3 regions of the Ponticoccus litoralis genome follow, and region 2 is predicted to be linked to each of the others. Evidence: riboswitches for the same ligand, from Rfam matches in the RefSeq annotation. Region 2 holds a riboswitch; each other region holds the start of a gene.
What was found. Region 2 has a riboswitch for cobalamin ahead of bluB (5,6-dimethylbenzimidazole synthase). Riboswitches for the same ligand answer to the same signal wherever they lie in the genome.
Positions count from the first base shown of each region.

Region 1 (9,534 bases), 170 kb from region 2:
ATATCTTCCAGCGTGGTGATGCCGACATCGCCCATGCATTCCGACAGGCGACGGCTGCCGCATTCAACGCAGGCCATCAGCGCGTAAAGGTCGCCTTCGACCTCGATCGGCACCCGGCTGTTGGCTTTCAGGATGCGGATGAAATTGGTGTCCAGCCGCCCGGCATCGACCAGCTTGAAGATCGGCACGAACAGGCCTTCGTCCAGCACGTCGGTGCCGTCAGGGCCGAAGCCCGGGCCGCCGAGATCGGCAAGGTGGCTGGTGCAGGAGGTGAACCCGATCAGTTTGCCCTCGTGGAAGCAGGGACGCACCAGCATGAAGTCGTTGAGGTGGCCGGCTGCCTTCCAAGGGTCGTTGGTCAGATAGATGTCGTCGGGGTGCATGTCTTCCAGCGGGAATTCCTCGAGGAAGAAACTGACCGATTCCGCCATCGTGTTTACATGGCCGGGGGTGCCGGTAACCGCCTGCGCGATCATCCGGCCCCGGATGTCGAATATCCCGGCGGAAAGGTCGCCCGATTCCCGCACGATGGGGTTGAAGGCGGTCCGCATGAGCGTCTGTGCCTGCTCTTCGACGATGGCGATCAGCCGGTTCCACAGGATCTGGCGTTCGATTTCGTTCAGTTCGCGGGCCATGTTCAAACCTTTTCAAGCACGAGGTTGGATTTGCTGTCGATCCGGCCTGTGAAGGCGGCGGTGACGAAGGTCGTGGTCTGCGGTTCGGCGACCAGGGCCGGGCCCTGGAAGCTTGCGCCGGCAGCCAGGTCGGGGCGCCAGTAGATCGGCACGTCCCGGTAGTCGTGGTCCGCAGGAAGGAAGACCGAGCGGTCGCCGATCGCGGCGGCGTCGAAGGCGGTCCCGTCGGCCTGTCGCGGTTCGAGCCGGCTCCTGCGCGGTCGAGACGACGATGGACCAGGACAGGATCTCGATGTCGCGTTCCGGGATGGTACGGCTGAACAGTCGCGTATAGCCGGCCTCGTAATCGGCCCTGATCTGCGCAACGTCCTTTTCGGTCAGCGTGCCCGCCGGCACCGGCACCTGGATTTCGTGGCCCTGACCGACGTAGCGCATATAGGCGGTGCGGGTCTCGACCAGGTCGGCTTCGGGCTCGCCGCTGCGGACGATGCCGCGGGCCTCGGAGGAAATCTCGTCCAGAACCGCGTTCGCGCCGTTCAGGTCGAACTGGTCCAGCGTCATGTAGCGGCTGCGCACCACCTCGTAGGCGATGGGGGCGCGCAGGAAGCCGACGGCAGAGCCGACGCTGCAGTTGGCCGGCACGATGACGCGCCCCACGCCCAGCTTTTCGGCCATGCGGACCGCATGCAGGGGGCCGCCGCCGCCAAAGGCGATCATGGTGTAGCGCGACAGGTCCGCACCATGTTCGACCGAATGGATGCGCGCGGCATTCGCCATGTTCTCTTCGACCATCTCGGTTATGCCGAGCGCCGCTTCGGAGGTGCTGACATCCAGCGGGTCGCCGACATCGCCCTTGATGGCGGTCCCGGCGGCGTCGACATCCAGATGCATCCGCCCTTCGGCGAAGGTTTCAGGGTCGATCCGGCCCAGCACCACATTGGCATCCGTCACGGTCGGCTTGACGCCGCCCTTGCCATAGCAGGCAGCCCCGGGCACCGAGCCGGCGCTCTCCGGCCCGATCGCCAGACGGCGCATGGTGTCAACATCGGCGATGGACCCGCCACCGGCCCCAATCTCGATCATCTCGACCACCGGGATCCGCACCGGCATGCCGCTGCCCTTCTGGAACCGGGCCGCGCGCGCGATCTCGAAGTTGCGTGCGGTCTGGGGAAGGTAGTCGTCGATCAGGCAGATCTTCGCGGTGGTGCCTCCCATGTCGAAGGACACAACCCGGTCTTCTTCCAGGCTGGCGGCAATGCGGCTGGCAAGCACCGCGCCGCCGCTGGGGCCGGATTCGACAAGGCGGATCGGATAGCGGATGGCAGCCTCCAGCGTGGTCATGCCCCCGCCCGAGGTCATCAGGAACAGCGGGCAGACAAAGCCGTTGTCGGCCAGCGTCTTTTCCAGCGCCCGCAGGTAGCGGGCCATGATCGGCTGCACGTAGGAATTGCAGACCGTGGTCATGAAGCGCTCGTATTCGCGCACCTCGGGGCAGACGTCCGACGACAGCGTGATCTCTGCCGTGCAGCCGGCGTCGATCAGCAGAGCGCGCACGGCCTGCTCGTGGGCCGGATTGGCATAGGAATGCAGCAGGCCCACGGCGACCGCCTCGATGCCCAGGCGGTTCAGTTCGGCGGCCAGTTCGGTGACGCGGGCGCGGTCGAGCGGCAGCAGGACATTGCCGCGCACATCCATCCGCTCGGTCACCGTGAAGCGCAGATCGCGCGGCATCAGCGGCGCCGGCTTTTCCAGCTGCAGATCGAACTGATCGTAGCGGGATTCATATGCGATTTCGAGGCTGTCGCGGAAGCCCTCGGTCGTGATCAGCGCGGTCCTCGGCGCCCTTGCGCTCGATCAGCGCATTTGTGGCCGGGTGGTGCCATGGACGAAGATATCGATATCGCTGGGGGCCAGCCCCGACTGCTCGCGGACGATGGTCACACCCGCCATGATGCCACGTTCGGGCTGCTCCAGATCGGTCGGCACCTTGGCCGTGAACATGCCCTTGGGCGTTTCCAGCACCACATCGGTGAAGGTGCCGCCGATATCAGCTGCCAGACGTGTCTTGGTCTTTGCGTGGGTCATGGGAACTGCACTCCGTTTGCCTTGACGGTTAAGTGTCACGGGCCGTCTAGTGAGGGAAACGAAACGTTTTTTTACCGCTATCGATTATTTCGATAGTCCCGTGTCGGGGCATTGAGGCATGGGTGCAGAGCGACCGTCGGGCCGGTTTCGCGGCCTTTCCCAAGCACGGCGGGTGTTGCGGATGTCGGCGCGGATCCCCCGGGTCGTGCGGGCTCTGGTCGGGGCGCGGGATATCGGTCTTTGACCTTTCGGCCCGCCGGGGTGCAAAGTGGCTGGTCCCCGGATTGGCCCGGGCGCCGGGATTGCTGCTCTGGTGGCCGACAGGGCCGGGCCCGCCGAGGTTGGCCGGGACCTCGATGTCAAGGTCGGCGGCGAGCAGATGCGCGGCTGTTGCGCGGGGCCGGGACCGTGCGGCGCGGCCTGCTTGTCCGCCCGTGCCGGGATGGGCCTTCAGCGGCCCGGACATGGTCCACCGGCGTGAACCGACCGCCCGGGGCGCCAAGCGGGGTGCCGCCGGTTCACGGGTCGCGGGTCACGGCGCGCGCTTGACAAGCGAGGGCCGGTCGGTCGTCCTTGGCAAATGCTTCCGCAAGGCGCCCCCTGTTCGCTCAGGCAGAGGAGGCCTTCAGGGCTAGGGCTTTCCTGCGGCGGCGGCCCCTGCGTGAGGGTTCAATGCGGCAGGCGGTAGGACCGTCGGGCCTGCGCGCCGCCGCGCCTCTGCCGCTTTGGCATCGCAAGGGGCAATGGCGTCAGCGGCGCTTCCAGCGAGCGTGTCAGAAGCCTGCAGAATTCCGCCACGGTCGGCGAGTGGGCCATGAACGGAGCGGCCTTGTCAAAGGCGTCCCGCGCGGCCTGCAGATAATCCGCATTGCCCGGCAAGCCCGCGATCCATTGCATATAGCCAAGCTGCCCCATTTGCCGCGCCTCGTCGGCTGGCATCGCTCCGGTGTCGAGTTGAAGGATCGTGCGTTCCAGTGTCATTGCGCCCTCCGCGCAGGGGAGGGGGCATGAACGGAGGCGGCGATGTCCACAGGGCCGTCAGGTCCATATGTCGTCTCTCCAGTCCCAGAGCGCCCCGCCCGGGTTAAGGTGACTGCGGTGCGCAACAGCACGCACCGGAGATGGCAGGTCTCCTGACTTGCGGGTCGCCGCTTTCCCGAACCTTCCCGAACCGCTTCGGTTCAGTGGTGTTCTTCGGGGTCGCTCGCCGCTCACAGTTGCGGGGGCAGTTGCGGAGTTGGGTCAAGGCCCTCACCGCATTCCCTTTTAAACCGGCCCTTTCAGGCCGGTCACCATCGCCTTCTGAATTGCAGAATTCCGGGCAAAAGTCGAGTGGAATTGCCAATGGCGGCCAATACGGCGCTTGCCGTCCAGCGGGGTGTTTCCCCTGTCAGCCCCCAGGCCAGACCGCGCCTTGCCCGCCCGGGGGATGCGCCGGAGGCTCCGCTGCCGGACATGCCTTGGGTCGGCGACCTGCCCCCTGATGCGAACTGGAAGGCGGGCGCCTGTGCCGCCTTCGTTCGCGATGCCCGTGCCCGCAGGTTCGTCTTCCGGCGCGGGGGGCCGGACCGTAGAAGCGCGTTGGCGATGCCCGGGCGCTTCGGGGTCCGGCGACAGAGGACGGTCACCGGATGGATCCGGCACCGCGACCGTCGCTTGCCGTGCCTGCCCGGACGCGACGCCGACGGTGCCGCGCAACCCGGCGATCAACAGCCCGTATCCGGGGGTAAGGTCGACGGGCGAAAGCAGCGCCCCGGCCTCCGGTGAACCGGATCGAGTGCGCCGCGCCCCCGTCCGTCAGGGCCGGTCAGAAGCCGACCTGATCCGCCCCCTTCAGGTGCAGGATCTCGCGCGCCTCGTCCGGGGTTGCTAGTTCCAGCCCCAGCCCCTCGATGATCTGGCGGGCCTTCGTCACCTGCTCGGCGTTGCTGCGCGCCAGTTGCCCCGGTCCGGCCCAGAGCGAATCCTCCAGCCCGACGCGGATATTGCCGCCCATGGCCGCCGCCATCGCCGCGATGGGCAGCTGGTTCTTGCCCGCGCCCAGAACCGACCACTGGTACTGGTCGCCGAACAGCCGGTCCGCCGTGCGCTTCATGTGCATGACGTCGTCGGGATGCGCGCCAATGCCGCCCATCAGGCCAAAGACCGTCTGGATGAAGAGCGGCGCCTTGACCAGTCCGGCGTCGAGGAAGTGCTTGAGGTTATAGAGATGCGCCGTGTCGTAGCATTCGAACTCGAACCGGGTGCCGAGCGGCCCGAGCGTCGTCAGGATGTACTCGATTTGGCCGAAGCTGTTGTTGAAGATGATGTTCTTGTTGCCGAGGTAGTCGCGTTCCCACTGGTGTTTGGGGTTCGGAAAGCGCTTGAGCATCGGGAAGAGGCCGAAGTTCATCGACCCCATGTTGAGCGAGGCGACCTCGGGGCGGTGCGTTTCCGCCGGGCGGACGCGTTCCTCGATGCTCATGGTGGGCGCGCCGCCGGTGGTGATGTTCACCACGCAGTCCGAGGCCTGCTTGATCACGCCGAGGAAGGGCGCGAAGGCCTCGGGCGACTGGTCGGGGCTGCCGTCCTCGGGGTTGCGGGCGTGCAGGTGCACGATGGCCGCGCCCGCCTCTGCCGCGCCGATGGCGGCTTCGGCGATTTCCGAAGCCGTGACGGGCAGGTATTCCGACATCGAGGGCGTGTGGATCGCGCCGGTCACGGCGCAGGTGATGATGACCTTGCGGGGTTTCGCCATGGTCTGGGGCTCCTTCAGGATTGTTCGGATGCAAGGTGGCGACGCAGGGCGGCCAGCCGCGCGTCGCGCCTGTCCTGCCGGGCGCGGATGGTCTCGGGGCTGCGGTCCTGCGTCCAAGTCGCGGCGATCTTCTCGGCGTTCTCGACGGAAAAGACCTCCGGTCCCGCCGGTTCCTCTGCCAGACGCGCGTAGAAGCCGCCGTAGCGGGTGGCGTAGTCGATGATGCCGCCGGGGGCGTTCAGGTCGATGGTCTCGATCGGCCCCATCAGCGCCCACCGCAGGCCCAGCCCGTCCTTGATGGTGGCGTCCAGCCCCTCGACGCTGACGACGCCCTCGCCCAGAAGCCGCAGCGCCTCGCCCAGAAGGGCGCCCTGCAGGCGGTTCAGGACAAAGCCGTCGCGCTCGCGGGTCATGCGCACCGGCACCTGCCCGATATCGCGGTAGAGCGCTTCGGCGCGGTCCATGGTCTCTGTCGCGGTCCATGGCGCGGGGCAAAGCTCGACCACCGGGACAAGATGCGGCGGGTTGACCGGGTGCCCGACAAGGCAGCGGTGCCGGTGTTCAAGCCCCTCGGTGAAGCGCGAGGCGACGATGGCGGAGGTCGAGGAGGCGATGATGGCCCCGGGCGGGGTGGCCGCATCGAGCCGGGCGAAGAGGTCGGTCTTGACCTCGATCTTCTCGGGCCCGTTCTCCTGCACGAAGCTGACGCCCGCGACCGCCTCTTCCAGCGTGGGACAGGTGCGGATGCGGGCCAGCGTCCCGTCGCGGTCCTGCAAGAGGCCCTCGGCCAGCAGGGTGTCGCAGAGCACGGCCATGTCCGCGGCGAAGCGGTCCAGAACGGCGGCATCGGCGTCCCAGACCTGCACGGAATGCCCGGCGCGGGCGAAAAGCGCGCTCCATGCGCGGCTCGATCAGGCCCGCGCCGATGATGGCGACTGTCTCGGTCATGTCAGGGCCCTTTCGTTACAGCCACAGGACCTGGCGGCGCAGGTCGATGTCATGGGCCAGCGCGGCGGATGGCCCGTCATGGATGATGCTGCCGCGTTCCAGCGCGACGGTGCGGTCCGACAGCGTCAGCGCGAGGTCGAGGTTGTGGTCCACGATGATGATGGACACCTCTTCGCGCAAGCGGTCGAAGGTCTCGAACAGCTGCTCGACGATGGCGGGGGACAGCCCCTCGAAGGGTTCGTCCAGCAGCAGCACGCGGGTGTCGCCGGACAGCGCGCGGGCCACGGCGGCCATCTGCTGCTCGCCGCCCGAAAGGTAGTCGGCGGGCGTGTCGATGCGTTCCTTCAGGCGGGGGAAGTAGGACAGGATGCGCTCTTCGTCCCAGTGGATGCCCGCGCCTGTCTGGCGGCGGATGCGGCCCAGTTCGAGGTTGTCGCGCACCGACATGCCCGCGAAAAGGCCGCGCCCCTGCGGCACGTAAGAGATGCCCGCCCGGGCCATGGCCGCCGAGCTGAGGCCGTGAATGGGCGTGCCGTCCAGCGTGATCGCGCCGCTGCTGACCGGGGCGATGCCGATCAGCGCCTTGAGCAACGTCGATTTGCCTGCGCCGTTGCGGCCCAGAAGCGCGAGGATCTCGCCCTGCCGCAGGTCGAAGCTGACGTCGTGGATGATGTGGCTCTTGCCATAGCTGACGTTGACCTTGTCCAGCGACAGCAGCACCTTGTCCTGTACGGCGCTGGTGCGCTCCTTTCCCGCCACCGCAGAGGTGCCCGAGCCGATGTAGACCTCTTGCACGCGCTTGTCGCCGCGCGCGTCGGCCACGGTGCCGTCCAGCAGCACCTCGCCCTCGTTCATCACGGTGACGTGGTCGGCCAGTTCAAAGACGCGGTCGATGTCGTGTTCCACCAGCAGCACCGGGATATCCGCCGAGAGCGCCTTGAGCAGGTGGCCGATGCGCTCGCGCTCTGCCACCGAAAGGCCCGCAAGCGGCTCGTCCGCCAGCAGGATGCGCGGGTGGTTCCCCAGCGCAAGGCCGAGGTCCAAGAGCCGCTGACCGCCGTAAGAGAGCGAGGCAGCCTCGGCGTCCTCCATCCCCGAGAGGCCCGCGTATTCCATGATCTGCGCGGTATGGGCGTTGACCTCCGAAAGGGTGCGGGCGCGGATCAGCGGGTTCATGCGCTGCGCATCGCCCGCCTGCACCGCGAGCCGGATGTTCTCCTGTACGGTCAACGAGGGGAACAGGTTGGTGATCTGGAAGCTGCGCCCGATGCCCGCCGCCGAGATCTCCTCTGGCGTGCGGCCCGACAGCGGCTGGCCCATCAGGGTCACGCTGCCCGCATCGGGTTTGTAGAGACCGGACATCAGGTTGAAGGCAGTCGTTTTGCCTGCGCCGTTCGGGCCGATCAGAGCGTGCAGGGACCGGTCGCGGACCGAAATGTCCACCGCGTTCACCGCTTTCAGCCCGCCGAAGGCCTTGGAGATGCCCTTGGCCTCGAGCAGGGGGCCGTCGCTGTGCTGCGCGGGTTTCAGGAAGTCGGGCAGGGGATGCACCCCGGCCTTGCGGCCCGCCATGGCGGCGCCGGTCTCTGCCGGTGGGTTCAGATAGCGGCGGATCTGGCCGGGAATGCCGATCAGCCCCTCGCGCGCGAACAGCACGAAGCCCATGAAGACAAGGCCGAACCACAACAGCCAGTTGTCGGTGTAGATCGACAGATACTCGCGGAAGAGGATGTAGAACAGCGCGCCGAGCGCCGGGCCAAGGTAGCTGCGCATCCCGCCGATGACGACCATGGCCAGCAGCTCGCCCGAGAAGATCACCGACATCGGCTCTGCCGAGGTCATGCGGTTCTTGTAAAGCAGCAGCACCCCCGCCAGCGCCGTGATCGTGGCGGACAGGACGAAGGCCGCAAGCTTGTAACGGTCGACCTTGTAGCCAAGGAAGCGCGCGCGCTGCTCGTTCTCGCGGATGGCCAGAAGGACGGTGCCAAGGGGCGAGTTGTTGAAGCGCCAGAGCAGGACCATGACAGCGAAGGCGATCAGGGCCACCAGCCAGTAGTAGGGCTGCGACATGCTGAAATCGAGGCCCGCGAAGGCCGGGCGCTCGATCCCGCCAAGGCCGTTCTCGCCGCCGGTGACCTCGGTCCAGCGGAAGGCGATGGAAAAGCCGAGCGCCGAAAGCGCCAGCGTCATCAGCGAGAAATAGACCCCCCGGCGGCGCAGGATCAGCGCGCCGAAGCCGGTGGCGATCACGGCGGTGGCGATCACGGCCACCAGCAGTGGGACAAAGAAGGCGCCGCCCATGGCCAGCGAGGTCAGCCCCGCGAGGTAGGCGCCCAGCCCGAACCACGCGCCGTGGCCGAAGCTGACCAGCCCTGTGCGGCCCGCAAGGATGTTCAGGCCCATGCAGGCCGTGCCGTAGACCACGACCTCGGTGGCCGAGGTATAGGTCAGGCCCGCGGCGATGATGACGAAGGGCAGCGCGACAAGCGCCGCTGCGGCGATCAGAAGCGGATGGATGCGGATCATGACGTCACTCGAACCGGAGGATGCGTTCGCCCAGCAGCCCGCGCGGGCGCACCAGCAGGACCACGAACATCAGCAGGAAGATGGCGGCGGTCGACCATGTCGACCAGCCCACCGCCACGAAGAGGCCCTTGGTCAGGCCGACCAGCACGGCGGCAAGGATGACGCCCCAGAAGGACCCCAGCCCGCCGATCACCACCACGACAAAGGCCAGCACGATGATCTCGGCCCCCATGGCCGGGTGTACGGTGTGAATGGGCGACAGAAGCACGCCCGCCAGCCCCGCAAGGCCGATGGCGATGCCCGCGATGGCCGAAAGGTAGGGGCGCAGCGAGATGCCCGGGGAACCCACGATCTCGGGGTTCTGCACGCCCGCGCGCACGATCCGCCCGAAAGAGGTCTTGTTCAGCAGCACCCAGAGCGCGGCGACCGCCGTCACCGCCACGGCGATGAGGAAGAGGCGATAGCGCGAATAGATGAAGTCGCCCATGAAGACCTGACCGCGCAGGATGTCGGGCATGTTGTAGTTCTGCGGAGAGGCGCCGAAGATCCAGCGCAGCCCCTGCTCGATCACCATGGCAAGGCCGAAGGTCAGCAGCAGCGAAT
Region 1 is NZ_JBDNCH010000004.1:376,780-386,313, reverse strand. It holds gene ABFB10_RS22470 (hydantoinase B/oxoprolinase family protein) at 1-635, opposite strand, end outside; gene ABFB10_RS22465 (hypothetical protein) at 638-1,000, opposite strand; partial or broken gene ABFB10_RS22460 (hydantoinase/oxoprolinase family protein) at 1,278-2,636, opposite strand; gene ABFB10_RS22455 (hypothetical protein) at 3,390-3,701, opposite strand; cobalamin riboswitch at 3,827-4,032, opposite strand; gene kce (3,5-dioxohexanoate:acetyl-CoA acetone transferase) at 4,528-5,457, opposite strand; gene ABFB10_RS22445 (3-hydroxyacyl-CoA dehydrogenase NAD-binding domain-containing protein) at 5,472-6,323, opposite strand; gene ABFB10_RS22440 (branched-chain amino acid ABC transporter ATP-binding protein/permease) at 6,421-8,931, opposite strand; gene ABFB10_RS22435 (branched-chain amino acid ABC transporter permease) at 8,936-9,534, opposite strand, start outside.
Region 1: it holds a riboswitch for cobalamin, as region 2 does, so the genes downstream of both, ABFB10_RS22455 (hypothetical protein) here and bluB (5,6-dimethylbenzimidazole synthase) in region 2, are expected to answer to the same signal.

Region 2 (9,534 bases):
ATCACCTCGCCGCGCTATGTCTACGTAGAGCCCGCGATCGTCTTCAACCCGGCGGTCAGCTTCCTGACGGTCATCATGGCCCTGCTGGGCGGGGCGAACCGGCTCTGGGGGCCGGCACTCGGCGCGGTGCCGCTGTTCCTGGTCTTCGAGTTCCTGTCCGCGAACTTCCCCGACAGCTACCCGATCTTCCTCGGGGCTGCTCTTCATCGGCGTCGTCTTCGTCGTGCCCAACGGCCTCATCGCGGCGGGCGAGCGGCTGGTGCGCCACAAGGGGACACGGGCATGAGCTTCCTGGACATCAACCGCGCGGTGAAGCAGTTCGGCGGCCTTCGGGCGGTGGACGAGGTCTCGTTCTCGCTGAAACGCGGCGAGATCGTCGGACTGCTGGGGCCGAACGGCTCGGGCAAGACGACGCTGATCAACCTTGTATCGGGCGCTTTGCCGACCACCTCCGGCGAGATCCGGCTGGACGGGCAACGGCTGACCGGGCTGTCCCGCGACCGCATCGCCCGGGCCGGCGTGGCGCGGACCTTCCAGCTGGTGCGGACCCTGCCGTCGCTCAGCCTGATGGAAAACGTGATGATCACCGCGGTCTTCGGCCGCAGGGCCCACTGGGGCGCCGAGGCCCGCCGCGTCGCGGAAGAGGCCTTGCAGACGGTGGGCCTCGCCGGGCGGGCCGGTGCGGTGGCAGGCGATCTGACCTACATCGACCAGAAGCGGCTGGAACTGGCCCGCGCGCTGGCGGCCGAGCCCGAGATCCTGTTGCTGGACGAATGGCTGGCCGGTCTCAACCCGACCGAACTGGCCGAGGGCGTCGCCCTGATCCGCCGCCTGCACGAGGGCGGGCTGACCATCCTGATGGTCGAGCACATCATCGATGCGGTCCGGGCGCTGTGCCCGCGCGTGGTGGTGATGAACTCCGGCAGGCTGATCGCGGACGAGGCAACCGAAACCGCGCTGTCCGATCCCGCGGTGATCGCCGCCTACCTGGGAGGAGAGGTCGATGCTTGAGGTCAGGGATCTGACCATCGCCTACGGCAAGCACGTCGCGCTGGACGGCGCCTCGCTGACGGTCGAACAGGGTCGCATGGTCGCCATCCTCGGCGCGAACGGGGCGGGCAAGTCCTCCCTGCTGGGCGCCATCGGCGGGCGGGTGCGGCCAAGGTCGGGTGACATACTCTACCGTGGCCGCTCTGTGCTGTCGCTGCCCGCGCACCGGCTTGTCGACGAGGGCATCGCGCTGGTGCCCGAGGGGCGGGGCATCTTTCCCGCGCTTTCGGTTGCAGAGAACCTGGCGCTTGGCGCGATCCCGGCGCGCGCCCGGGCCACCGCCCCGGACCGCTTGGCCGAGGTGCTGACGCTCTTTCCCAAACTGGCCGAGCGCCGCAACCAGATCGCGGGCACCATGTCCGGGGGAGAGCAGCAGATGGTCGCCATCGGTCGCGCGCTGATGTCGAACCCCGACCTGCTGCTGCTGGACGAGCCCTCGCTGGGCCTTGCCCCCATCGTCACGAAAGAGGTCTTTGCCGCGCTGTCGCGCATTCGGGCCACCGGGCTCACGATCCTCATCGTCGAACAGAACGCCCGCGCCACGCTGGAACTGGCCGATTTCGCCTATCTCGTGGAGGTCGGTCGGATATCCGGCTCCGGCCCTGCCCAACAGATCAAGTCCGATCCCGCCGTCATCCGCGCCTTCCTGGGTGGCGCGCTGGCCGAGGCCCGCTGACAGGAGAATCCGATGGAAAAGCTCAATCTCTACATTGACGGCGCATATGTTCCCGCCGAGGGCGGGCGCAGCTTTACCCGCGCGAACCCGGTGACAGGCGAGGTGGTGACCGAGGCCGCAGCCGCTTCGCTGACGGATGCGGCCCGGGCGGTCGACGCCGCCGCCGCCGCCTTTGCCACGTGGTCGGTGACAAGCCCGGGCGAACGCCGCAAGAAACTGCTGGCTGCGGCGCAGAACCTGACCGCGCGCGCCGATGAGATCGTGCAGGCGATGAAGGACGAGATCGGCGCCACCGAGGCCTGGGCCCGGTTCAACTGCATGCTGGCCGCCGACATGCTGGTCGAGGCCGCGTCGCTGACGACCCAGATCAAGGGCGAGGTGATCCCCTCGAACCGCCCGGGCTCCACCGCCATGGCGGTCCGTCAGCCGGCGGGTGTCGTGCTGGCGATGGCGCCGCTGGAACGCGCCTGTCATCCTCGGCGTGCGGTCCATCGCGACGCCGCTTGCCTGCGGCAACACCGTGGTCATGAAGACCTCGGAACTTTGCCCCCGCGTGCACGCGCTGATCATCGAGGCGGTGGCCGAGGCCGGTCTGCCCGCCGGCGTTCTCAACGCCATTTCCAACGATCCCGACGACGCGGCGGATATCGTCGCGGCGCTGATCGAACATCCGGCGATCCGGCGGGTGAACTTCACCGGCTCCACCCGCGTGGGCCGGGTGATCGGCGAGCTGGCCGGGCGGAACCTGAAGCCCGCTCTCCTCGGAGCTGGGCGGCAAGGCGCCGCTGATCGTGCTGGAGGACGCCGATATCGACGCCGCCGTGGCGGCCGCCGGTTTCGGCGCCTACATGAACGAGGGTCAGATCTGCATGTCGACCGAACGGATCATCACCGTCGGTGACGCGGGGGACCGCTTCGTCGAAGCCTTCCGCGCCAAGGTCGAAAGCCTCACGGTACCGGCGATCCGCGCCAGGGCGACACGCCCCTGGGCTCTCTGGTGAACATGGCCGCCGCGGAGCGGATCGAGAACCTCGTCACCGACGCGCTGGACAAGGGCGCCACACTGATCGCGGGCGGCGGGCGCGGCACCATGCTGAACGCGGCAGCGCTGGACCATGTCACCGGCGACATGCGCATCTATACCGAGGAAACCTTCGGCCCGGTGGTCGCCATCATCCGGGCAGGCTCGGTCGATGAGGCGGTGCGCATCGCCAATGAAAGCGAATTCGGCCTGTCCGCCGCCGTCTTCGGGCGCGACACGATGGCCGCGCTGGCGGTCGCCAAGCGCATCGAAAGCGGCATCTGCCACGTCAACGGCCCGACGGTCCACGACGAGGCGCAGATGCCGTTCGGCGGGGTCAAATCCTCGGGCTATGGCCGCTTCGGCGGCGTCTGGGGTGTGCAGGAATTCACCGAGCTGCGCTGGATCACCCTGCAGGACGGCGATCTGCACTATCCAATCTGATCGGCAACCAAGGAAGGATCGACCGATGATTAAGAAACTGGGACTGGCCGTTCTGGCCACGGCAGCGATGGGCCTGGGCACGGCACCGGCCTTTGCGCAGGAGCACGTCTTCAAGCTGCACCATTTCCTGGGCGCCAAGGCTCCGGCGCAGACGAAGATGCTCGAACCACTGGGCCCGCGCGGTCGAGGAGAACTCGGGCGGCAAGGTCAAGATCGAGATCTACCCCTCGATGACGCTGGGTGGGCGTCCGCCCGAACTGATCAACCAGGTGCGCGACGGCGTGGTCGACCTGGTCTGGACCGTCAACGGATATACGCCGGGGCTTTTCCCGCGCACCGAGGTGGTCGAGCTGCCGAACGTGTACAAGAACGACCCGGTGGCCACGAACCTCGCGCTGTTCGACATGTATGAGGAACATCTCTCCGAGGAATACCGCGGTGTCGAACCGATGTTCCTGCACGTCCACGCGGGGCAGGCGATCCATACGGTCGACAAGGAGGTGCGCAACCCCGAGGACATGGCCGGCCTGAAGTTGCGCATTCCCACGCGCACCGGCGCACTGGGTGATCGAGGCGCTTGGCGCCTCGCCGGTGTCCATGCCGGTGCCGGACCTGCCGCAGTCGCTGTCCAAGAAGGTCGTCGACGGCGCCTTCATCCCGTGGGAGATCATTCCCGCGCTCAAGATCCAGGACCAGACGGACTACCAGATCGAGGGCCACGACAAGACCCGCTTCGGCACCACGACCTTCCAGGTGTCGATGAACCAGAACCGCTGGAACAGCCTGCCCGAGGACGTGCAGAAGGCATTCCGCGATGCGTCGAACCGCGAATGGGCGGTACGAGGTGGGCCGGATCTGGCGCGCCATCGACGAGCACGGGATCGGGGTGGCGACCGAGGCGGGCAACACCCATGTGACCCTGACCGAGGAAGAAACCGCCGCGTTCCAGCAGGCGCTCGAGCCGGTGGTGCAGCGCTGGGTCGACGACATGTCGGGCAAGGGCGTCGACGGCGAAGCCCTGGTCCAGACCGCGCGTGACCTGATCGAACAGAATACCGAAGGCGCGGGGAACTGATGTTCAGATCCGAAACCGTGGGCCGCAGCGGATTTTCCGCTGCGGTCGCGCGTCTGGCCACGATCTGGGCGTTGCTGGGCGGCCTCGTGCTGCTGGCGGTCGTGGCAATCAATGTCTTCACGGTCCTGGGCGGCATCGTCGGCCGGCCTTTTTCCGGTGATTTCGAGCTGACCGAAATCGGGATCGCGATCGCCGTTTTCGCCTTCCTGCCCTATTGCCAGCTGACCGACGCCAACGTCACGGCCGACATCTTCACCGCCCGCGCACCGACCCGGGTGCTGGCCGCCTTGCGGGCGCTGGCCTCGCTTCTGGCCTTCGGCTTCGCGGCGCTGCTGGTCTGGCGGATGTCGCTGGGCATGATCGATCAGAAGACCTACGGCTATGTCACCGCCATCCTGCAGGTGCCGATCTGGTGGGGCTTCATGCCCATCCTGGTCTCGCTGGCGCTGCTGGTGGCGACCGCGCTGGTCACGCTGGTCGAAGCCGGCAGGGAGGTGCGCGCATGACCGATCCGATCACGCTGGGCATCCTGGCGCTGGTGATCCTGATCGTCCTGATCGCCATCCGCATTCCCATTGCCTATTCCATGATCCTCGTCGGCGGCGCCGGTATCGCGCTGCTGAACGGTCCCGCCCTGCTGTTGAGCCAGCTCAAGACGCTGGGCTACGGCCAGTTCTCGATCTACGACCTGTCGGTCGTGCCGATGTTCATCCTGATGGGAGAACTGGCGACCGGCGCGGGCCTGAGCCAGGCGCTGTTCCGGGGCGCGAACGCCTGGCTGGGCTGGATGCGCGGCGGCACCGCAATGGCCGCCATCGCCGGCTGCGCCGGGTTCGGGTCGGTCTGCGGATCGTCGCTGGCCACCGCCTCGACCATGGGGAAGGTCGCGCTGCCCGAACTGAAGCGCTACAACTATTCCGGCGCCCTGGCGACCGGATCGCTGGCGGCGGGCGGCGTGCTGGGCATCCTGATCCCGCCCTCGGTCGTGCTTATCGTCTACGCGGTCATCGTAGAGGCGAACATCGTCACCATGTTCGCGGCGGCCCTGCTGCCGGGCATTCTGGCGGTGATCCTCTTTATCCTGACCATCGCCCTTTACGTCACCATCCGCCCCGAGGCGGGCCCGCCGGGCGGCGCCTCGACCCGCTCCGAATTCCTGCGCGCCACGCTGGGCCTGCTGCCGGTGATGGTGATCTTCGGGCTGGTGCTGGGCGGTATCTACGCGGGCTTTTTCAATCCCACCCCGGCGGCTGCGGTCGGCGTGTTCCTCGTGTGGCTCTACGGCGCGGCCAAGGGACGACTGGGCCTCGGAGCGACCGTCGCGGCGCTCAAGGCGACCGCGCGCACATCCGGCATGATCTACCTGATCCTGCTGGGCGCGGAGCTGATGAAGATCTTCATGTCGCGCATCGGCCTGCCGCAGCAGGCAGCCACCTGGATCGCCGAAAGCGGCATGGCGCCGATGATGGTCTTGATCTTGCTCTTGCTCGCGCTGATCCTGCTGGGCTGTCTGATGGACAGCCTGTCGATGATCCTGCTGGTCATTCCCTTCTTCTGGCCGATGCTGCTGGAGATCAACGGCGGCCTCTACCAGGGGGCAGAGGGATCGGGCTTTGGCATGAGCACCGAGGAGCTGAAAGTCTGGTTCGGGATCCTTGCCCTGATCGTGGTCGAGTTGGGGCTGATCACGCCGCCCGTGGGGATGAACGTCTTCATCATCTCGGCGCTGGCCAAGGACACGCCGATGATCGAGACCTTCAAGGGTGTGGCGCCTTTCTTCGCGGTAGAACTGCTGCGCGTGGGGCTGTTGCTGGCCTTTCCGGCGCTGACCCTCTGGCTGCCACGGCTTCTGGGAGGATAGCGATGGCCCGAAACCACGGTTGACCGCCGATGGTGCGATCTTTCCCCGGCAGAAGGCGCTTGGGGCGGATCGTGCCCTTGCCGCAGCCCGGCTGTCTGGCAGGGTCCCTGCGCGCGGCACCCGGCGCGCCCCGCAGCGCCCTGGCGGCCCTGCCTTGCGACGGTGGAAGAGGGCAGCGGCATGATCGAAAATCCCGTGGCCCGGGGGGGAGTGCCCCCCGGGCCACGGGTCTTTATCGCGGTGGCGCATCTGCGAGGGCCAGCGCGATACCATTGGCCGGGCTCAGGCCGCGCCCGAAGTCTGCAAGGCCGCCGCCGGGCGGGCCACAGGGCTTTCGAGGGTGAAATTCTGTTTGCGAGCCGCATGTGCCCGCGGGATAAGGGCGGCATCAGGTGCCCTCTTTGGGGGAGAATCGGGAAGCCGGTGCAAGTCCGGCGCGGGCCCGCCGCTGTAACGGGGATCGTCAGGCAACGGCCACTGGGCGGCAAGGCCCGGGAAGGCGCCATGGCGAGAGGATCCGGAGCCAGAAGACCGGCCTGATGTCATTGCGTTTCGGGGTGGAGCCCGCGGCGCTTTGAACTGTGCGAGGTCCAAGATGCCCCCCGAACTATCCGCCGAACCCGTGGTTCCGCAGCCCGCCCGCCACTTCGACGACCGGGAACGTCAGGCGCTCTACGATATCATCGACGCGCGCCGCGACGTGCGGAACGAGTTCCGCCCCGACCCCATCGACCCGGCAGCCCTCCGGCGCATTCTTGCAGCGGCGCATGCGGCGCCCTCGGTCGGCTTCATGCAGCCACTGGGATTTCCTTCTGATCCGTGACCCGGACCTTCGCGCCGATGTCCACGCGGCCTTCCTGCGCGCCAATGCCGAGGCGCAAGAGATGTTCGACGGCGACCGCAAGGCCCTGTACCGGTCGCTGAAGCTGGAAGGCATCCTGACCGCTCCGCTGAATATCTGCGTGACCTGCGACCGGACCCGGGGCGGAAAGGTGGTTCTGGGCCGAACCCACAATGCCGACATGGATCTCTATTCGACGGTCTGTGCCGTTCAGAACCTCTGGCTGGCCGCCCGCGCGGAAGGGGTGGGCATCGGCTGGGTCTCGATCTTTCGACCAGACGACCTTCGCGGCCTGCTTGGCATCCCGGACCACGTTGAAATCGTGGCCTATCTCTGCGCGGGATACGTCGACGCGCTTTATCCGAAGCCAGAGCTTGAAGCCCGGGGCTGGCGCAAGAGGCTGGCGCTTGACAGCGTGATCCACGATGACCGCTGGCCCGCACCCTAGCCGCATCCCGGCGTCGACAGATGGCGCGGGGCAGGGCCGATTTGCGCCTGTTCCATTGAACGGCGCCGCCTGATGATCGTGCGGACCCGTGGCCCGGATTGGCGCCGCCTGCGCCGATCCGCCCCGGGCCTGCCGCTTGGCGGGGCAGGGGCGGCGCCAAGCCGGGCTGGCGCCGCACCCGCCCGGTCAGCGATCACACGGACAGTCTGCGAAGGTCGCCCATGACCTCGGAGACGTGGCGCAGGAAACGCGCTGCCGCGACCCCGTCCACGACCCGGTGATCCCAGCTTAGGCTCAATGGCTGGATCAAACGCGGCTGGAAGGCAGAGCCGTTCCAGACCGGCTGGGTTTCGGCGCGGGTCATCCCCAGGATGGCCACTTCCGGCGCGTTGATGATGGGCGTGAATCCCGTGCCACCGACCCCGCCCAGCGAGGAAATCGTGAAGGTCGCCCCCTGCATGTCGTCGCGTTTCAGCCTGCCCTGCCGCGCGCTGGCAGCAAGAGAGGCCATTTCCGCGGCAATCTCGCGCAGGCCCTTTCGGTCGGCTTCCTTGATGACCGGCACGACAAGACCATCGGGGGTGTCCGCCGCGACGCCGATGTTCCAATAGTGCTTGAGCACGATGTCGTCGCCGTCGAGCGACGCGTTGAAGCGCGGATGGGCCTTCAATGCACAGACCGTGGCCTTGACCGCAAAGGCCAGCATGGTGATCCGCGCATCCTCTGGGCCGGCTTCGGTGTTGAGCCGTTTGCGGAAGTCCTCAAGATCGCTGACGTCGGCCTTGTCGAAGTTGCAGACATGCGGGATCAGCATCGCGTTGCGGGTCAGGCTTGGCCCGGAAATCCGCGCGATGCGGGGCAGGGGCATGCGTTCGATCGGGCCGAACACGGCGAAATCCGGATTTGGCCAGTCGGGCAGATCCGGCAGGGCGGTCCCCTGTCCGGCCTTGGATGGCGGTGTGGTCAGGCGTGTCTTGACGAAGGCCTCGACATCGTCGCGGGTGATGCGGTTCTTCCGCCCCGTGGCGGGCACCTCGTCGATGGCCACACCCAGTGTTCGCGCCAGCTTGCGGACGGACGGCGAGGCATGTGAGGGCTTGCCGCCCTTGTCTGTGCCCGGCGCCGGGAGTGCCGACACCGGCATCGGCACCGGGACCGACGGGGGCAGGAGTGCCGGATGCGACACCGCGCCGGGTTCCGCAGGGCCACTGTCCGGCGCGGCGCGTGCTGTTTCCGCCGCTTGCGGCGCCACCGGGGGCGCGGGCTCTGGCGCGGCGGCAATTTCCATCAACAGGACAAGGCTGCCCTTGCTGACCCGGTCGCCCTCGGCGACCTTCAACTCGGCGATTGTGCCGATACGCGGGCTGGGCACGTCCAGCGTCGCCTTGTCGGACTCGAGAACGACAAGCGTGTCATCCACGCAGACCGTATCGCCAACGGCGACCGGGATCTCGATGATCGGGACATCGTTGAAATCGCCTATGTCCGGGACATGGATTTCGACCGTGGTGTTCATCTGGCCGCCCTCACATCCGCCAGGGCGCATCGGCGAGCCGGGTCGATGCCCAGGTCACCGATGGCCTGCGCCAGCACCGATGCCCCGATCTCGCCCCTGCGCACCAATGCCTCGATTGCAGCCAGGGCGACGTGCTGGCGATCCACCTCGAAGAAACGGCGCAGCGCGGCGCGGTTGGCAGAGCGACCGAAGCCATCGGTGCCGAGAATGGTCATCCGGGTGTCGAGATAGGGGGCGATCTGGGCCGGAACCGCGCGGACATAGTCGCTGGCCGCGATGACCGGTGCGTCGCCGCCAATCATGCGTTCCACATGCGAAACCGCCCGATTGCCAAGCCGACCCTGCCGTTCGGCTTCGGCTGCATCGCGGGCCAGCTCGCTGAAGGAGGTGACCGAGTAGAGATCGCTGGCGATGCCGAAGCCCTGCAGGATCTCTGCGGCGGCAATGACCTCGCGCAGGATCGTGCCAGAGCCCAGCAGCCGCACCCGCGGCCCATCGCGGTCATGGCCCCCAAGCCGGTACATGCCCTTGATGATATCGCCTTCGACCCCCTGCGGCATGCTGGGCTGGGCATAGTTCTCATTCATGACGGTGATGTAGAA
Region 2 is NZ_JBDNCH010000004.1:201,868-211,401, reverse strand. It holds gene ABFB10_RS21660 (ABC transporter permease subunit) at 1-1,011, shown strand, start outside; gene ABFB10_RS21655 (ABC transporter ATP-binding protein) at 1,004-1,726, shown strand; partial or broken gene ABFB10_RS24400 (aldehyde dehydrogenase family protein) at 1,739-2,122, shown strand; partial or broken gene ABFB10_RS24395 (aldehyde dehydrogenase family protein) at 2,160-2,438, shown strand; gene ABFB10_RS24390 (aldehyde dehydrogenase family protein) at 2,518-2,727, shown strand; gene ABFB10_RS24385 (aldehyde dehydrogenase family protein) at 2,730-3,191, shown strand; partial or broken gene ABFB10_RS21645 (type 2 periplasmic-binding domain-containing protein) at 3,284-3,679, shown strand; partial or broken gene ABFB10_RS21640 (C4-dicarboxylate ABC transporter substrate-binding protein) at 3,789-3,956, shown strand; gene ABFB10_RS21635 (hypothetical protein) at 4,105-4,266, shown strand; gene ABFB10_RS21630 (TRAP transporter small permease) at 4,266-4,772, shown strand; gene ABFB10_RS21625 (TRAP transporter large permease) at 4,769-6,127, shown strand; cobalamin riboswitch at 6,501-6,681, shown strand; partial or broken gene bluB (5,6-dimethylbenzimidazole synthase) at 6,723-7,416, shown strand; gene ABFB10_RS21615 (2-oxo acid dehydrogenase subunit E2) at 7,610-8,932, opposite strand; gene mdeB (alpha-ketoglutarate dehydrogenase) at 8,929-9,534, opposite strand, start outside.

Region 3 (9,534 bases), on a different contig from region 2:
AAAGCGGCGATCATCCCGGTGTCATGGCCGCCGAGGTTGCCGCCAATGCGGGCAGCACGGTCGAGATCATGACCCCCGACCGGACCTTCGCGCCCGACATCATGGCGATGAACCTCGTGCCCTACATGCGCGCGTTGCAGGACAAGGACGTGACCTTCACCGTGACCCGCCGCCTCAAGGACGTGACCCGCGACGGCAACCGGCTGAAGGCCGTGATCGGCACCGATTACAGCGCCCTGAAGACCGAAAAGACCTACGATCAGGTGGTGGTGAACTACGGCACCCTGCCGATGGACGAGCTGTATTTCGAGCTGAAGCCGCTGTCCTCGAACGGCGGCGCGGTGGATTACGACGCGCTGATCGACGGCCAGCCGCAGGAGCTGACGCGCAACCCGGACGGGGGTTTCGCGCTCTACCGCATCGGTGACGCGGTGAGCGCCCGCAACACCCACGCGGCGATCTACGATGCGCTGAGGCTGATGAAGGACATCTGACCGCCGCGCATCCCGGGCCCTTCACCGCATCCCGGCATGGGGCCGGGGGCGCGGCGGGCGGCGGGACTGCCTCCAGCGTCCAGCCGCCGCCGGACGGGGCGACGCAAGCGCAGCGCCGCCGGACGGGAAGACGCGCAGGGGAGGCAACGCAGGGGCAGGGCCGTCGGGAGAGATGACGGGCGGACGGGGCTGTCGGCAGAGACAACGCTCCGGCATGGCCATCGGATCGTTTGGGCAGCGCCGCCGGGAGAGCCGACCCGGGAGCAAGGTCGCCGGATCGCGCGGCACGGTCGCTGCGCGCCTTGGTGCGAAACGATCCAAGGGGGCGACGACCCGCTTGGCCTTGCCCGGCCCGCGAAACGCCGCACTAGGAACGGTGGGAGCCTAGAACTCCACCCCCTTCTGCGCCTTGATCCCGTCGCGGAAGGGGTGCTTGACCAGCGTCATCTCGGTCACCAGGTCGGCGGCTTCGATCAGCTCGGGCTTGGCGTTGCGGCCGGTCAGGCAGACATGGGTCATCTCGGGCTTCTGGTGCAGCAGGAAATCGACCACCTCGTCGATGTCGAGGTAATCGTAGCGCAGCGCGATGTTGATCTCGTCCAGCAGCACGAAGCGGATCTCGGGGTCGAGGATCTGTTCCTTCGCGATCTTCCACCCGGCCTGAGCGGCGGCGATGTCGCGGGCCTTGTCCTGGGTTTCCCAAGTAAAGCCCTCGCCCGAGACGAAGAACCGACATTCCTCGGCAAAGCGTTCGCGGATCATCTCGGCCTCGCCGGTGATCCAGTTGCCCTTGATGAACTGCACCACCGCGCAGGGCATGCCATGGGCGATGCAGCGCATCACCATGCCGAATCCCGAGGAGGACTTGCCCTTGCCCGGCCCGGTGTGGACCATGATCAGCCCCTTCTCGCCGGTCTTGCCTGCCATCATCCGATCGCGCGCCGCCTTGATCTTCTTCATCTTCTCGGCGTGGCGGGCCTGCTCTTCGGGGGTGACCGTGTCGGACATGGCGCTTCTCCTTGACAACTCGGGGCGAATGGGCGCATCTCGCACCCTGCTGGTGCCTGTGTAAACAGGTGAAAAGGGAATGTGCAGCCCCGTGCGGGGTCAGGCGCAGCCGCCCCCGCGACCGTGAACCGGAAAGGGCCCCATCGCCACTGGCATCGCGCCGGGAAGGTCGGGGACCGCTGGGCCGCAAGGCCCGAGATCCGCAAGCCGGGAGACCTGCCAGCGAGAAGAGCTTTTGAGACCGGACGGGGTGTGCCGGTGTCGGGATTGGTCCCTGTCGAAGGGCCGCGCCCGTCATCCCCCCGGACAGGAGAGACGATGACCGCGCCCACTGCCCCGACCGAACTGCTTGTCTGCGTGAAATGCCGCAAGGGCATGGACGTCCCCGCCGACGACCGCCGCCCCGGACAGCGTCTGTACGACGAGATCACCGCGCGGGACGCGCCCGAAGGCGTGCGCGTCACCGCCGTCGAGTGCCTGCAGAACTGCGATCTCGGCTGCACCGTCGCGCTGCGGGGCGGCGACCGCTGGACCTATGTGTTCGGCAATGTCGACGAGGCGTCGCATTCCGACATGCTGCTGGAAGGCGCGTCGCTTTATCACCAGACGGCGGACGGGCTGATCCCGTGGCGCCAGCGTCCCGAGCACTTCAAGCGCAACTGCATCGCGCGCATCCCACCCCTGACCCCGCAAACGCAGGAGCCTGCCGAATGACCGATCTTTCGAAACTGCCCGTCACCGTGATCACGGGCTTCCTCGGCTCCGGCAAGACGACGCTGGTCCGCCACCTGATGCAGAACCCGGGCGGCAAGCGCCTCGCGGTCGTCGTCAACGAATTCGGCGATGTCGGCGTGGATGGCGAGATCCTGAAGGGCTGCGCCATCCCCGACTGCCCCGCCGAGAACATCATGGAACTGGCCAACGGCTGCATCTGCTGCACCGTGGCCGACGATTTCATCCCCACCATCGAGGCGCTGATGGCGCTGGAGCCGCGCCCCGATCACATCCTGATCGAGACCTCGGGCCTCGCCCTGCCCAAGCCGCTGCTGAAGGCCTTCGACTGGCCCGATATCCGCTCGAAGATCACCGTCGACGGCGTGATCGCGCTGGCCGATGCCGAGGCCGTGGCCTCGGGCCGCTTCGCCCCCGACGTGGCGCGGGTGGACGCGCAGCGGCTGGCCGACGACAGCCTCGATCACGAAACACCGCTGTCGGAGGTCTTCGAGGACCAGATCAGCTGCGCCGACATCATCCTGCTGACCAAGCCCGACCTTGCCGGTCCCGAGGGTGTGGCCGGGGCCAAGGCGATCATCGCCGCCGAGGCGCCGCGCGTGCTGCCGGTGGTCGAGGTTGCCGAGGGTGTGGTCGACCCGCGCGTCATCCTCGGGCTGGAGGCCGCCGCCGAGGACGACATGGACGCGCGCCCCTCGCATCATGACGGCCACGACGACCACGAGCATGACGATTTCGAGTCGATCGTGGTGGAGCTGCCGGAACTCGACAGCCCCGAGCAGCTGGTCACCGCCATCGAGCGGCTGGCGAACGAGCTGAACATCCTGCGGGTCAAGGGCTATGCCAGCGTCAAGGGCAAGCCGATGCGCCTTCTGGTACAGGCGGTGGGCGCGCGGGTGCGCCACCAGTACGACCGCCCGTGGAAGCCCGGTGAGGCGCGGGTCTCGAAGGTGGTGGTCATCGCCGAACATGACGACGTGAAGCCCGAGGCGATCCGCGCGATCCTTGGCGCGGCGCCGGTCGCCGCCTGATGTAGGGCGGGCCTTGGGCCCGCCGCACGCCCATGCATGTCATCTTTCGCGAAAGCCACGGGCTGGACGAGGCCGACACCCCTCGGGACCTTGCGCAGGACCCGGGCGATCTGGTGGTGCTGTCCTTCTCGGACTCGGACCTTGGGGCCTTTGCGGCGGGCTGGCATCGCGGCGGCGGCGCGAAGCGGATGCCCGCGCTGCGGCTGGCGAACCTTGCGGCGCTGAAGCACCCGCTGTCGGTCGACACCTATGTCGAGCAGACCTTGGCGGGGGCGAAGGGTGTGCTGATCCGGCTGATCGGCGGCGTGCCCTACTGGGCCTATGGGTTGCAACAGGTCGAGGCGCTGTGCCGCGAGAAGGGCATCGCGCTGGCGGTGCTGCCCGCCGACGGGCGGGTGGATGCGCGGCTGGACGCGGTCTCGACCCTGCCGGTCTCCACGCTGCGCCGGTTGCAGCATCTCTGCGACAGCGGCGGCGCGGTGGCGGCGCAGGCGGCGCTGGCGCAGATGGCGCTGGCCTCGGGGCTTTATGCCGGACCGGTGCGAGGCGCCAAGGGCCTGCCGCAGGTCGGCGCATGGACGCCCGAGGAGGGCGTCTGCTGTCCGGCGGTGGCCTTCGGGGCGATTGCCGGAGGGGCTGTCTGCCCCCCGCTCGGACAGGCCGAGCCCCCCGACGGTATTTTGACCAAGAAGAAACCCGGGGCGGTGGTGGTCTTCTACCGGTCTTACCTCGGTGGCGGCGGACCTGGAGCCGGTCGAGGCGGTGATGGAGGGCCTGCGGGCGCGGGGCTTCGAGGTGGCGGCGCTCTTCGTGCCCTCGCTGAAGGCGCCGGAGGCCACGGGCTGGCTGCGGCGGCAGGTGGCGGCGCTGGCGCCGGAGGTGATCGTGAACCTGACCGCCTTTTCCGGGCGTTCGGGCGGCGGGGCCTCGCCGCTGGACGCTGGCGGCGTGCCGGTGTTCCAGTGCGGCGCTGGCGACCTCGGACCGCGAGGCCCGGGACGCGGCGGAGCGCGGCTTGTCCCCGGCGGATCTGGCCATGCACGTGGTGCTGCCCGAGGTGGACGGGCGGATCTTCGGCGGCGTCCTGTCCTTCAAGGAAGCGGGCGAGCGCGACCCGGACCTGCAGTTCTCGCGTGTTGTGCACAGGGTGCATGCGGGCCGTGTCGCGGCCTTCTGTGACCGGGTGGCGGGGTGGCGGCGGCTGGCCGCTGTCCCGGCCGACGCGCGGCGGGTGGCGCTGGTTCTGTCGACCTACCCGGGGCGCGACTGGCAGATGGCCCATGCGGTGGGTCTGGATGCCGTGGCCTCGGCCCGGGCAATGCTGGAGGATCTGCGGGCCGCGGGCCATGCGGTCGAAACCGGGCTGGACGAGGCAACATTGGCCGCGGCCCGGCTGGTCTGGCCCTGGGCGGATTACGCGGCGGCGCTGGACACGCTGCCCGAGACGCTGCGCGCGGATCTGCAGGCCGCATGGGGCGCGCCCGAGGCCGATACCGCCGCGACGCCCGAGGGGATCACCCTGCCGGTGCTGCGGCTGGGCACTGCGCTGGTCGCGCTGCAGCCCGAGCGCGGCGAGGCCGCGAGCCGGGACGACGATTACCACGACCTGTCGCGCGTGCCGCGCCACGGCTACGTCGCCTTCTACCTCTGGCTTCAGCGGCATGCGGATGCGCTGGTGCATATCGGCGCACATGGCACGCTGGAGTGGCTGCCGGGCAAATCCGTCGCCCTGTCCGACACCTGCTGGCCCGAGGCGCTGACCGGCGCCCTGCCGGTACTGTACCCCTTCATCGTCAACGATCCCGGCGAGGCCGCGCAGGCCAAGCGCCGCATCGGCGCGGTGACGCTGGGCCATGTGCCGCCGCCGCTGAAGACCTCGGGCACGCCGGACCGGCTGGCGCGTCTGGAAAGCCTGCTCGACGAGTTCTCCAACGCCGACGGGCTGGACCCGCGGCGGCGCGACCGGCTGCAGCAGGACATCCGAGACGAGGCGCAGGCGCTGGGGGTCGAGGGGGATCTGGGGCTCGACGCCGCCACCTCTCTGGCCGAGGCGATCACGCGGATCGACCGCTTTGTCTGCGACGTGAAGGACAGCGTCTTCGGCGACGGGCTGCATGTCTGGGGGCGGATGTCCGAGGGGCAGGGCGCCTTCGATGCCGGTGCTTCTGCCGAGGCCGAGAGGCGCGCGCTGCCGGATGCGCTGCAGGGTCGCCGGATCGAGCCGGGGCCGGCGGGGTCGCCCTATCGCGGGCGGTCCGACGTGCTGCCCACGGGCCGGAACCTCTTTGCCGTCGATCCGCGCGCCGTGCCGACGCGCAGCGCCTATGCGCAGGGTGTGCGGCTGGGCGAGGAACTGGTGCGCCGCCACCTGCAGGACGAGGGCGACTGGCCCCGGTCCCTTGTGGTCGATCTATGGGGGTCGGCGACGATGCGCACCGCCGGAGAGGACTTCGCCATGGCGCTGCACCTGATGGGCGTGCGCCCGGTCTGGGACAAGGGCGCCGAGCGGGTTTCGGGCCTTGAAGTGCTGCCCATCGCCGAGCTGGACCGGCCCCGGGTGGACGTGACGCTGCGGGTCTCGGGGCTGTTCCGCGACGTCTTTCCGGGGCTCTCCGCGCTTTTCGGGCAGGCGGTCCGGGTGCTGTCCGAGCGTGACGAGGCGGCAGACTGGAACCCCTATGTGGCGCAGCAGGGCGCGCGCGTCTTCGGCCCGGCGCCGGGGCAATATGGCGTGTCCATGGGCGCGCAGCTCGACAGCTATACCGCAGAGGCGCGGCAGGCGGCGGGCGAGGCCCGGCTTGCGGCCTCGTCCTGGGCGCTGGACGGCGCGGACCCGGTGCGCGATCCCGAAGGCCTGCGGGCGCGAGTGCGTGGGGCCGAGGCCTTTGTCCATGCGCAGGACCTGCCCGAGACCGACCTTCTGCTGTCCGAGGACTACGCCAGCCACGAGGCGGGCTTTGCCGCCGCGCAGATGGTGACCGGCGGCAGCGCGCGGCTTTGGCATCTGGACAATACCGACCCGACGCGGCCCCGCGCGCGCGCCCTGTCCGAGGAAATCGCCCGCGTCGTGCAGGCCCGGGCGGCGCATCCGGGCTGGCTGGCGGGCATGCGCCGTCACGGCTTTCGCGGCGCCGCCGAGATCGCCGCGACGCTGGAGAACATGGCCGCTTTCGCTCAGCTTGCGGGGGTGGTGCCCGCGCATCTCTTTGACCTTTATTACGAGGCGACGCTGGGCGACGACGACCTGAGCGCCTTCATGGCAGAGGCCAATCCCGAGGCGCTGCAGGCGATGAAGGATCGCTTTGCCGCCCTGCACGCGGCGGGCCTGTGGCAGACCCGGCGCAACGCCATCCGCGCGGCGCTGGAGGCGGCGGAATGAGCGCGCGTCGATATAGCCGGTCTTGTCGCGAAGCGCGCGGTACGAACCCGGTGACGCCATGAGCGCGCCCGAGATCAAGGGCTGGTGCCCCGGCGCGTGGCGGCCCATGCGCTCGGGCGACGGGCTGGTGGTGCGGGTGCGGCCCTGGCTGGGGCAGATCGACCGGGCGCAGGCGCTGGGTCTGGCGGATCTTGCAGAGCGCCACGGGTCGGGCGTGATTGACGTCACCAGCCGGGCGAACCTGCAACTGCGCGGCATCGACGAGGCGGCGCATCCGGCGGTGATCGAGGGCCTGTCGACGCTGGCTCTGCTGGACGAGACGCCCGAGGCCGAGGCGCATCGCAATATCGTGCTGGACCCCTTCCGCAGCGATCCGGCGCAGGCGGGGCTGGCCATGGCCCTGTCCGAGGCGCTGCAGGGCGCGGAGTTCGCCGCGCTGCCCGGCAAGTTCGGCTTCGTCATAGATGCCGGGGCGGGGCGGCTGGCCGATGTCAGCGGCGACATCCGGATCGAACGCGCGGCCGAGGGGCTGATCCTGCGCGCCGACGGCTGTGCGACGGGGCGCGCCGTGGCCGACATGGACGCGGCGCTTGGCACGGCGCTGGCGCTGACGCGGTGGTTTATCGCCTCGGGCGGCATCGGCGCGGACGGGCGCGGGCGCATGGCGCGGCATGTCGCGGCGCACCCCTTGCCCGCCGATCTGGCCGGAGCGGTTGCCCCGGTTCAGGCGCCTTCCGCGCCGCACCCGGGTGCGCTGCATGAGGGCCTGTGCATCGCCGCCGCCTTCGGGCAGTTCTCGACCGACAGCCTGCGTGCACTGGCCGGGGCGCTGGACGCAGGCCAGCCGATCCGCGTGACACCCTTCCGCATGCTCTTCGTCCCCGGGCTGGCGCAGGCCCCGGCGCACCCCGACCTGATCACCGACCCCGCCGATCCGCTTTTGCGGGTCACCGCCTGCCCCGGGGCGCCCTTCTGCCCGCAGGCCAGCGTCGAAACCCGCCCGCTCGCCCGGCGCCTGGCCGCCGTCACCCCGCTGCCGCTGCATGTCTCTGGCTGTGCCAAGGGCTGCGCCTTGCCCGGCCCCGCGCCGCTGACCCTGACGGGCCGCGACGGTGCATTCGATCTTGTTCGGGGCGGCGCCCCGTGGGATGACCCTGCGCACCGTGGCCTTGACACTGACACCCTCGACCTCCGGACCCTCTGAATGCCCTACGAATACGAGAAAGACGGCGCCGCGATCTACGCCGAGTCCTTTGCCACCATCCGGCGAGAGGCTGAACTCGCGCGCTTTGCCCCGGATGCCGAGCAGGTGGTGGTGCGGATGATCCACGCCGCCGGTCTGGTCGGGCTGGAACGCGATGTCGCGGTCTCTGACGGGATGGTGGGGGCCGCCCGCGCCGCGCTGGAAGCCGGGGCGCCGATCTTCTGCGACGCCTACATGGTCTCGGAAGGGGTGACGCGCAAACGTCTGCCCGCCGACAACGACGTGATCTGCACGCTGCGCGATCCTTCCGTGCCGGATCTTGCGGCCTCTCTGGGCACCACCCGCTCTGCCGCCGCGCTGGAATTGTGGCGGCCCCGGCTGGAGGGCGCGCTGGTGGCCATCGGCAATGCGCCAACCGCGCTGTTTCACCTGCTGGAGATGCTGGAAGACCCGGACTGCCCGCGCCCGGCGGCGATCATCGGCTGCCCGGTCGGCTTCGTCGGCGCGCGCGAATCCAAGGACGCCCTGTGGGAGGCGCTGCCGGTCCCCTCGCTGATCGTGCGGGGGCGGCTGGGTGGCTCTGCCATCACCGTCGCCGCGATCAACGCCATCGCGAGCCGCGCGGAATGAGCGGCGTGATCCACGGCGTCGGCCTTGGCCCCGGCGATCCCGAGCTGATGAGCGTGCGCGCCGACCGGCTGGTCCGCAACGCCCGCCACGTGGCCTTCTTCCGCAAGGCGGGACGCGCTGGCCGCGCGCGCGGCATCGTCGAGGGGATGTTGCATCCCGAGGCGGTCGAGTTCGCCATGGAATACCCGGTGACGACGGAAATCCCGCTGTCCGATCCGCGCTACAACGAAATCCTCTCGGCTTTCTACGCCGACTGCGTGGCGCATCTTCGGGCGCTGGCCGCGCAGGGCGAAGAGGTGGTGGTGCTCTGCGAGGGCGACCCGTTCTTCTACGGTTCCTTCATGCACCTCTACGAGCGGCTCAAGGATGACACCGACGTGCGTGTCGTGCCCGCGATCACCGGCATGTCGGCGGCATGGACCGCGACGGGGATGCCGGTGACATGGGGCGACGACATCCTGTCGGTGCTGATGGGCACGCTGCCCCTTGCGGAACTGACGCGCGGCGCGCTGGACTCCGACGCGCTGGTGGTCATGAAGATCGGGCGCAACCTGCCCAAGATCCGCGAGGCCCTGACGGCGGCGGGCAAGATGGACCGGGCCTGGCTGGTGGAATACGCCAGCATGGAGGGCCAGACCGTTATGCCGCTGGCGCAGGCCTCTGACCGGGTGTCGCCCTATTTCTCCATCGTGATCGTGCACGGGCAGGGGCGGCGGCCATGAGCCCTCTCCTGCATAGGCGCCAGCCAGCGGCAGCTTGCTTGCACAGGCCGCGCCGCGCGGCGGACAGCCGGGCGGCGCGGGGCCTTTCTGTCTCGGCCCGCGCGCTGGCGGTGAAGGCTGCGGAGCGTTCGTCCTGTGCCGCGACCGAAGGACTGCGGCCATGACCGGCTGGGTGGTGATCGCGGGCCTTGGTCCCGGGGCCGAGGCGCTGGTGACGCCCGAGGTTTCCGACGCGCTGGCGCAGGCCACCGATATCGTCGGCTACATCCCCTACGTCCGCCGCGTGACCCCGCGCCCCGGCCTGACCCTTCACGAAAGTGACAACCGCGTGGAA
Region 3 is NZ_JBDNCH010000002.1:1,189,005-1,198,538, reverse strand. It holds gene ABFB10_RS06925 (FAD-dependent oxidoreductase) at 1-494, shown strand, start outside; gene cobO (cob(I)yrinic acid a,c-diamide adenosyltransferase) at 879-1,502, opposite strand; cobalamin riboswitch at 1,536-1,740, shown strand; gene ABFB10_RS06915 (DUF1636 family protein) at 1,821-2,216, shown strand; gene cobW (cobalamin biosynthesis protein CobW) at 2,213-3,265, shown strand; partial or broken gene cobN (cobaltochelatase subunit CobN) at 3,298-6,644, shown strand; gene cobG (precorrin-3B synthase) at 6,703-7,848, shown strand; gene ABFB10_RS06895 (precorrin-8X methylmutase) at 7,849-8,478, shown strand; gene ABFB10_RS06890 (precorrin-2 C(20)-methyltransferase) at 8,475-9,200, shown strand; gene cobJ (precorrin-3B C(17)-methyltransferase) at 9,361-9,534, shown strand, end outside.
Region 3: it holds a riboswitch for cobalamin, as region 2 does, so the genes downstream of both, ABFB10_RS06915 (DUF1636 family protein) here and bluB (5,6-dimethylbenzimidazole synthase) in region 2, are expected to answer to the same signal.